3 regions of the Streptomyces sp. NPDC102279 genome follow, and region 3 is predicted to be linked to each of the others. Evidence: riboswitches for the same ligand, from Rfam matches in the RefSeq annotation. Region 3 holds a riboswitch; each other region holds the start of a gene.

What was found. Region 3 has a riboswitch for cyclic di-AMP ahead of ACIRQH_RS15305 (transglycosylase family protein). Riboswitches for the same ligand answer to the same signal wherever they lie in the genome.
Region 1: linked by a shared signal. The riboswitch ahead of ACIRQH_RS17860 (C40 family peptidase) and the one ahead of ACIRQH_RS15305 (transglycosylase family protein) in region 3 are both predicted to bind cyclic di-AMP.
Region 2: linked by a shared signal. The riboswitch ahead of ACIRQH_RS36740 (M23 family metallopeptidase) and the one ahead of ACIRQH_RS15305 (transglycosylase family protein) in region 3 are both predicted to bind cyclic di-AMP.

What each region holds. Positions count from the first base shown of each region.
Region 1 covers NZ_JBIWLU010000006.1:498,360-501,352, reverse strand. The annotation lists gene ACIRQH_RS17870 (LysR family transcriptional regulator) at 1-164, opposite strand, end outside; gene ACIRQH_RS17865 (LysE family translocator) at 313-987, shown strand; gene ACIRQH_RS17860 (C40 family peptidase) at 1,120-1,593, opposite strand; cyclic di-AMP (ydaO/yuaA leader) riboswitch at 1,597-1,795, opposite strand; gene ACIRQH_RS17855 (hypothetical protein) at 2,132-2,437, opposite strand; gene ACIRQH_RS17850 (ATP-dependent Clp protease proteolytic subunit) at 2,445-2,993, opposite strand, start outside.
Region 2 covers NZ_JBIWLU010000018.1:128,105-131,097, forward strand. The annotation lists gene ACIRQH_RS36735 (M16 family metallopeptidase) at 1-1,193, shown strand, start outside; cyclic di-AMP (ydaO/yuaA leader) riboswitch at 1,407-1,567, shown strand; gene ACIRQH_RS36740 (M23 family metallopeptidase) at 1,580-2,344, shown strand; gene ACIRQH_RS36745 (GntR family transcriptional regulator) at 2,541-2,993, shown strand, end outside.
Region 3 covers NZ_JBIWLU010000005.1:557,709-560,701, forward strand. The annotation lists gene ACIRQH_RS15300 (transglycosylase family protein) at 1-577, shown strand, start outside; cyclic di-AMP (ydaO/yuaA leader) riboswitch at 761-951, shown strand; gene ACIRQH_RS15305 (transglycosylase family protein) at 956-1,654, shown strand; gene eno (phosphopyruvate hydratase) at 2,007-2,993, shown strand, end outside.

The DNA of each region.
Region 1 (2,993 bases), on a different contig from region 3:
CCGCGGTGCGAGCGCACCAGCAGCGTGGCCCCCGCCTCCCGTTCCAGCTTCGCCACCTGCTGGGAGAGCGCGGGCGGCGTGTATCCGAGCCGTTCGGCGGCCCGGGTGATCGAGCCCGCCTCGGCCACCGCCACCAGCGCGGCCAGTCGCGTCGGGTCGTACATGTGCCGCTCTCCCGTACCCAGAGGCCTCTTCCGTACCGAAGGGGAGGGGTCTGTGGATGACCTCTCCCCGCGGTCTAAACGAATGCTTAAGGCAATCCCAGGATATTCGACATACCTGCTGAAGGCCCGCGCGGGTGAACCTGGGGCCATGGACGCACAGCTCTTCGCCTTCACCGGAGTCGCCGCCGGCATGGTCGCCATGCCCGGGGCCGACTTCACCGTCGTCGTACGCAACGCCCTCGTCTCGCGACGGGCCGGAGTCGCGTGCGCCCTCGGCATCGCGGGCGGCCTGCTCCTGCACACGGCGCTGGCCGTCGCCGGGGTCGCCGCGGTCCTGACGGCCGTTCCGGCGCTGTTCCGGACGCTCCAGCTGCTCGGCGGCGCCTACGTGCTGTACCTGGGCCTGCGTACCGTGCACGCGCTGGGGCGGCCGCGCGGGGCCGACGGGACGGGTACGCCCTCGACGGACGACGGGGCGGGGCCGGGCGCGGGTGCGAGTGGGGCGGCGCCGGCCGGACCGGCCGCTCGACCGCTGCGGCAGGGCTTCGTCACCAACGCACTCAACCCGAAGGCGCCGATCACCTTTCTCAGCCTGCTGCCGCAGTTCGTGCCGTCGGGCAGCCCCGCGATGCCGCGGACGCTGCTCCTGGCGCTGATCGTGGTCGTGCTGGCCCTGGTGTGGTTCCCGGTGGTCGCGCTGCTCGTGGACCGGCTGGGACGGTGGCTGCGCCGGCCGCGTGCCGCACGCGCCGTGGAGGCCGTCACCGGCGGTGCGCTCACCGTGCTCGGCCTCGTGCTGCTCCTGGAGCCGCTGAGGGGCTGAGAGGGCGCCGCCGGAGGGCGGAGGGGACGGTCACCGGCCGTCCGGCGCACGGTCGGCCAGGGGGCACGCCGACGAGGCTGCCGGACGGAGGTGTTCCCTGGGCGGCGGCCCCCGCCGCCGCCCAGGGGCAGGTCAGCTGACCCGCCCGTACCAGACGCTCCGTGTCCAGATCTTCTGGAGCTTCACCACTTCCCCGGTCTTCGGGGAGTGCCAGATCTTTCCCTTCCCGGCGTAGATGCCGACGTGGTACACGCTCCGGCCCGAGTGGAAGAACACGAGGTCCCCGGCCTTGCGATGCGAGGCGGAGACGTGGTGTGTCTTGTTGTACTGCGCCGCGGCCGTTCGAGGCAGCTTCTTGCCCGCCTTCTTGAACGAGTAGAGCGTGAGCCCGGAGCAGTCGAAGCGGTGCGGTCCCGTGGCGCCGTACTTGTACGGGGCGCCGTGCTTCGAGGCCGCGACCTGGAGTGCCTTCGTCGCGGTCGTGGCCGCCTGGGCGTCGGGTGCGACACCAGGGACCACGAGGCTGCCGCCGACGGCGGCGATGGTGAGGGCCGAGGCCGTACCGGCCCTGGTCCACAGCGACGGGACACGATTGAGCGCAGTCATGCGCAACCCTTCGTCAGCCGCCTGTGAAGGATGACCTGTCGGATTCGGGCTGGCGAAGTTGCCCGGCCGCTGCTGCGGCTTCACCCCAAGGACCGCCGGGAATGCTGCTCCGGCGGACCGTCGTGCTGGGTCCTCCACTCCTGCCGATCCACTTCTGTCGACCGGGCATCCGGGCGGCGGCAGGACTCGGCGTCCGCCCGGACCGCCCCGCCGCTGTGGCGGGGGCTTGTCGTCGGAAGGGATCTTCACCCATGAACGGCGGAAAATCCGAGCGGAACCGGTGTTTTGTGGGCTTACTCACCACTCACCCGTTCGGGTGGACACCCCTCTGTTCGAAGGGGTGTTGGGGACACGGGCGACCCCCGCACCTGCACCGGAACCCCTCATTCCGCCTTTCTGTCCTCCGTGTTGCGCAAGTCGGAGGGGTCCAAGAAAGGACTGATTCCTACGCCATCAGGGGGTACACCATCTGGTGCGTTTGAGTCGCGGCGCGGACGGTCCGGCGACGCGGTGCGCGCCGGACCCGGCTGCGGGTGCCTCAACTGCCGGACGCGGGCGGGATCGTGACCCGGGCGGTCCGCCGCTCACCGTCCAGCACGCGCAGCGCCTGAGCCAGGGTCGGCGCGTGCACCTCGCTCTCGCCCCGCTGGTGCATGAGCGCGAGCGCGTCCCGCAGGGCCGTCGCCTTGGCGACCAGTGCCTGGGCGGCGCGCAGCCCCCGGTAGGTGTCGCCGGGGTGGGCCGGGTTGATCCGGCCCACCAGGTCGACCACGTCCAGATAGCGGTCGATCAGCTCGGCCTCCGCGCGGGTCAGCGCGGGCAGCGGAGGGAGGTCGGGGATCATCGGCCGCTCACCTCGCGCCGGGTGCGCCGGCCGAGGCCCCGCGGCTCGGCACGATCCGGTCGACGAACCCGTACTCCAGAGCCGCGGGCGCGTCGAGGAGCAGATCCCGCCCGATGTCCGCGGTCACCCGCTCGGGGCTCTGCCCGGTGTGCCGTACGAGCATCTCCTCCAGGGCCGTGCGGGTGCGTGTCAACTCCTCGGCGTGGACGATCAGATCGCTCGCCCGTCCGTGGACCGGGTCCGCAACCGACGGCTGGTGGACGAGGACCCGCGCCCCGGGGAGTGCGAGCCGCTTGCCGGGGGTGCCGGCCGCCAGCAGGACGGCCGCGGCCGACGCCGCCTGGCCCAGGCAGACCGTCCGCACGTCGCAGGTGACGAAGCGCATGGTGTCGTAGACGGCGGTCATGGCGCCGAACGAGCCGCCGGGCGAGTTGATGTACAGCGAGATGTCCCGGTCGGGGTCGCGGTGTTCGAGGTGCGTGAACTGCGCCATCACGTCGTTCGCCGACGTGTCGTCGATGGATGTCCCGAGGAACACGATCCGCTCGTCGAACAG
Region 2 (2,993 bases), on a different contig from region 3:
ACGGCCTCGCCACGATCATGGCCCGCGCCTTCTCCGAGGGCACGGACAAGCACTCGGCCGAGGACTTCGCCGCCGAACTGGAGCGCTGCGGCGCCACGCTCGACGCGCACGCCGACCACCCCGGTGTCCGGCTGTCCCTCGAAGTGCCCGTCTCGCGTCTGCCCAAGGGCCTCGGCCTGCTCGCCGACGCCCTGCGCGCACCGGCCTTCGCGGACAGCGAGATCGAGCGCCTGGTGCGCAACCGGCTCGACGAGATCCCGCACGAGACGGCCAACCCGGGCCGCCGCGCGGCCAAGGAGCTCTCCCGGCAGCTGTTCCCGGCGACGGCGCGCATGTCGCGCCCGCGTCAGGGCACCGAGGAGACCGTCGAGAAGATCGACTCCGCGGCCGTGCGGTCCTTCTACGAGAAGCACGTACGTCCCGCGACGGCCACCGCCGTGGTGGTCGGCGACCTCACCGACGTGGACGTGGACGCGCTGCTCGGTGACACCCTCGGCTCCTGGACCGGCTCGACCGCCGAGCCGCGCCCGGTGCCGCCGGTGAACGCCGACGACACGGGCCGGGTGATCATCGTGGACCGCCCCGGCGCCGTCCAGACGCAGCTGCTGATCGGGCGGGTCGGCGCCGACCGGCACGACCGTGTGTGGCCGGCCCAGGTGCTCGGCACCTACTGCCTCGGCGGCACCCTCACCTCGCGCCTGGACCGTGTCCTGCGCGAGGAGAAGGGCTATACGTACGGGGTGCGGGCGTTCGGCCAGGTCCTGCGTTCCGCGCCGGACGGCACCGGTGCCGCGATGCTCGCCATCAGCGGCTCGGTGGACACCCCGAACACCGGCCCGGCGCTCGATGACCTGTGGAAGGTGCTCCGCACCCTCGCGGCCGATGGACTGACCGACGCGGAGCGCGACGTCGCCGTGCAGAACCTGGTGGGCGTGGCGCCCCTCAAGTTCGAGACCGCCGCGGCCGTCGCGGGCACGCTCGCCGACCAGGTCGAGCAGTACCTGCCGGACGACTACCAGTCGACGCTCTATCAGCAACTGGCCGCCACCGGCACGGTGGAGGCCACCGCGGCCGCCGTCAGCGCCTTCCCGACGGACCGTCTGGTGACCGTCCTGGTGGGCGACGCCGCACAGATCGAGGAGCCGGTCAGGGCCCTCGGCATCGGTGAAGTCACCGTGGTCACAGCCGAGTAGGGCCGTGTGACCGAGATGGGCCCTGGTGACTGAAGAGTCACCGGGGCCCTCTTTTACGCGGACATCACCCCCAAGATGTCCGTATTGGTACGGACGTTGCCTTCTGTGCTGTGGGATGCGCTACAAAAAACGTGATCCGTTTGTTGTTCGAAAGAGGTCGCGTTTAGCGTCAGTGCGGCTGTTCGTCAGGCAGTGCGCCGCGCCCGCGGCACCGGACAGTCATCGCCGAGTCCCCGCATGGCGCGAGCCAGGGGAGCCGGGGACCCACACGTAGTCCCTGGGGTGAATCGGACGCCCTCCCCGGAGGGGGTCCGTAGGAGACCTTCCTGCTCCGAACCCGTCAGCTAACCCGGTAGGCGAGAAGGAAGGAAAGGATCAGCCCTTACATGGCGTTCACCTGTGGCACCGGGAAGCATCGTCGTCCGAGCCGCGTGCAGCGCACCACGAAGAACGCCGTCGGCGTCGCGGCCCTCACCACCACCGGTGTCCTCGGAACCCTCGCGGCACCCGCGTTCGCCGCCGAACCGTCCGCCGAACAGACCGGGCTGAACCAGGCCATCACCATCGGTGACTCCGTCGCCGAGCAGATCGACGCGCAGGCCGACGCCCAGCAGCACGCCGCCGACGTGGCCGCCGCGCGGGAGAAGGCCGAACAGGCCGCGCGCAAGAAGGCCGCCGAGCAGGCGGCGAAGGCCCGCGAGGCCAAGGAGCGCGCCGCCCGCGCCGCCGAGCGCAAGCGCCTCAACACCTTCGTCATGCCGATCACCGGCTCGTACGTCTCCACCGGCTACAAGACCGGCGGCAGCCTCTGGTCGTCCGGCAGCCACACCGGTGTCGACTTCCACGCGGCGTCGGGCACCTCGGTGCACACCGTCGGCGCCGGTACCGTCGTCACGGCCGGCTGGGGCGGCGCCTACGGGAATCAAGTAGTGATCAAGATGCACGACGGCACGTACACCATGTACGGGCACCTGTCGTCCATCGGTGTCTCGGTGGGCCAGACGGTCACCCCGGGCCAGCAGATCGCGATCTCCGGCTCGACCGGCAACACCACGGGACCGCACCTCCACTTCGAGGCGCGCACCACCGCGGAGTACGGCTCCGACATGGACCCCGTCGCGTACCTCCGTTCGCACGGCGTGAACGTCTGACGACCGCTTCGCGGCTTCTCCACCGTTTTCGTTGCCCCGGCTCACCGAGTCGGGGCATCGTCGTTTCCGGAGGCCGTCTGTCCAAAAAATATCCATGGATTCAGGCCCCCCATCGGAAATTAAGGCTTCCTGCAATAGAGTCACTGAACAAGCGTCAATCGATGGCGTTTCGCGGGGATTAAGCGGAGGTCCGGTCATGCGTATTCCGGCGCACTCGGTATGCACGGCGATCCGCGACGACATCGTCGCGGGCGTCTACGAGCGTGGCGGCCGGCTCACCGAGGAACTGCTCGCGCGGCGCTACGGCGTCTCGCGCGTCCCCGTGCGCGAGGCCCTGCGCACCCTGGAGGCCGAGGGCTTCGTGGTCACCCGGCGGCACGCGGGGGCCTGTGTGGCCGAGCCCAGCGAGCAGGAGGGCGCGGATCTCCTGGAGATGCGCATGCTGCTGGAGCCGCTGGGTGCCGCGCGCGCCGCGCAGCGCCGTACGGAGGCCCACCTCAAGGTGCTCCGAGGGCTGGTCAGGCTGGGGCAGGAGCGCTCCAGGCGGGGCAACAGCGAGGATCTGCGCTCGCTGGGCGGCTGGTTCCACGAGACGCTCGCACAGGCCTCGGGCAGCCCCGCGCTGACGTCGACGCTGTCCCAGCTGCGG
Region 3 (2,993 bases):
CGACACGGGCATGGGTGACGACGCGGGCGACTCCGGTTCGAGTGGCCTGTCCACGTCGCCCAGTTCCTCCCCTTCGACTGAATCGTCGAGATCGTCGGATTCATCCGGTTCGAGTGACACCGCCTCGCCGGAGGTGACCGAGAACACCGCGAAGTCCGGCGACTCGCAGGACGCGGACAGCTCGGACAAGGCGACGGCCGATGCATCCAAGTCGGGCAAGTCGGACAAGTCCGGTCGGAGCGGCACCTCTTCGGAGGCCTCCGGGGACGCGTCCGCCGCGCCCGGGCGGCACCGTGGCAGCGCCGACGAGGACGCGACGGACGCCGCCACCGACGGCCGTACGGACAGCGCGTCCGGACGGCACGCCTCGCGCGGCTCGGACGACGCGCGCGACGCCGGCGACGACACCTACGTCGTGCGCGCCGGCGACAGCCTCTGGACGATCGCCGACGACCTTGACGTCACGGGCGGATGGGCCGACCTGTACGCCGCGAACGAGAAGACCGTGGGCATCGATCCCGACCTCATCCTTCCCGGTCAGAGCCTTGCTGTTGATAGCGAAACGGTCGAAAAGTAGCGGGAGTTCGCGTCATGGTTCGCTGGGGAATGTCCGGTTTGGTGCGAGTGAGACATGAGTCTCAGAAGCCCTGATCGTCTTTGAAAATCAGGCGATCGACTGCTTACGGTCGTGACCGCTCGCCACAGCGGGCCCCGACGGTCGCAACGCCGAATCCTGCCAGCGGCCGTACGGGAACAGTCGTCGCGTCAAGCGCCGTAGGCAGGAGCGGGGGACCCAAGGTAAGTGCCGTGACCGGGAGTTGAGAGACACCCGGGGACGGCTTGGGGTAAAGCCGCGCGCCGTGGTCCCGAGACGGGACCGGGACGTGCGGCCGGGCAACTCAACCGGCCCGAACCCGACAGCTCACCTCGCAGGCGTCGGTGAGGGGATCACTCGATGCTGTTTTCCAGCAAGGGCAAGCACCGCCGCCCGAACAAGGCCACCCGTGTCGCCACGCTCGCCGGTGTCACCGGTGTCGCCATCGCCGCCCCGCTGATGGCCGCGGGCAACGCCTCCGCCGCGACCGGCTCCGAGTGGGACGCCGTCGCCCAGTGCGAGTCCGGCGGCAACTGGTCGATCAACACCGGCAACGGTTACTACGGCGGCCTGCAGTTCTCGTCCTCCACCTGGGCCGCGTACGGCGGTACCGCCTACGCCTCCACCGCCGACCAGGCCTCGAAGTCGCAGCAGATCACCGTCGGCGAGAAGGTCCTCGCCGCGCAGGGCAAGGGTGCCTGGCCGACCTGCGGCACCGGCCTGTCGAGCGCCGCGTACAGCGGTGGCAGCTCCACCCCCTCGACCCCCTCGACCTCCTCCGGCTCCTCGGCGTCCGCCGGCTCGGACACCCGTACGTCGGAGCAGCCCGCCTCCCGTTCGCAGGAGCGCCCGGCCGCCAAGAAGACCGTCACCACCCCGACCGGCAAGAAGGTCAAGAAGGGTGACGGCGAGTACAAGGTCGTCAAGGGCGACACCCTCAGCTCGATCGCCGAGAAGAAGCACGTCAAGGGCGGCTGGCAGAAGCTGTTCAAGCTGAACCACGACATCGTGGACGACGCCGACTTCATCTTCCCGGGCCAGCAGCTGCACCTCCGCTGAGCGAGGCCGCACACCGGCCGGACGTGGTCGCCCTCGGCGGACGGCGACCACGACCCGGCCCCGCGGCTCCGCCCGGCTGCGGGACGGCCCCCTCGCGGGCCCGCTCTCCGGGCCTGATCCCCACCGAGGGTCCCCGTCCCCACGGACTCCCCGCTCCGGCGCGTGTTCCCCCGTACGCGCCGGAGCGGGGTTTTTCATTTCTTTTTTTGTTCCGATCGGGAACAATATGTACCGTGAGTTCTGCCCAAGGGATGGTCGATCGGCTGGCCGATCCCCCTGGGCCGGTTAGGCTCATCCCGCAGGACTAGGGACTCGCCAAGCCCTGCGTACCCGCGTCACATCCCAGAAGGAGATGCTCGTGCCGTCCATCGACGTCGTCGTAGCCCGGGAAATCCTGGACTCCCGAGGCAACCCCACGGTCGAGGTCGAGGTCGGCCTCGACGACGGCAGCACGGGTCGTGCCGCCGTTCCGTCCGGCGCCTCCACCGGTGCCTTCGAGGCCATCGAGCTCCGCGACGGTGACCCCAACCGCTACCACGGCAAGGGTGTCGAGAAGGCCGTCCTCGCCGTCATCGAGCAGATCGGCCCGGAGCTCGTCGGCTACGACGCCACCGAGCAGCGCCTGATCGACCAGGCCATGTTCGACCTGGACGCCACCGACAACAAGGGCTCGCTCGGCGCCAACGCCATCCTCGGCGTCTCGCTCGCCGTCGCGCACGCCGCCTCCGAGGCGTCCGACCTGCCGCTCTTCCGTTACCTGGGCGGCCCGAACGCGCACCTGCTGCCCGTTCCGATGATGAACATCCTGAACGGCGGGTCGCACGCCGACTCGAACGTGGACATCCAGGAGTTCATGATCGCCCCGATCGGCGCGGAGTCCTTCTCCGAGGCCCTGCGCTGGGGCGCCGAGGTCTACCACACCCTCAAGAAGGTGCTGAAGACCAAGGGCCTGTCGACCGGTCTCGGCGACGAGGGCGGCTTCGCCCCGAACCTGGAGTCCAACCGCGCCGCCCTCGACCTCATCGTCGAGGCCATCAAGCAGGCCGGTTACATCCCCGGTGAGCAGATCGGTCTCGCGCTCGACGTCGCCGCGTCCGAGTTCTACAAGGACGGCAAGTACGAGTTCGAGGGCAAGTCCCGCTCGGCCGCCGAGATGACGGAGTACTACGAGGAGCTCGTCTCCGCGTACCCGCTCGTCTCCATCGAGGACCCGCTGTACGAGGACGACTGGGCCGGCTGGAAGGTCATCACCGACAAGCTGGGCGACAAGGTCCAGATCGTCGGCGACGACCTCTTCGTCACCAACCCGGAGCGCCTGGCCCGCGGCATCGAGGAGGGC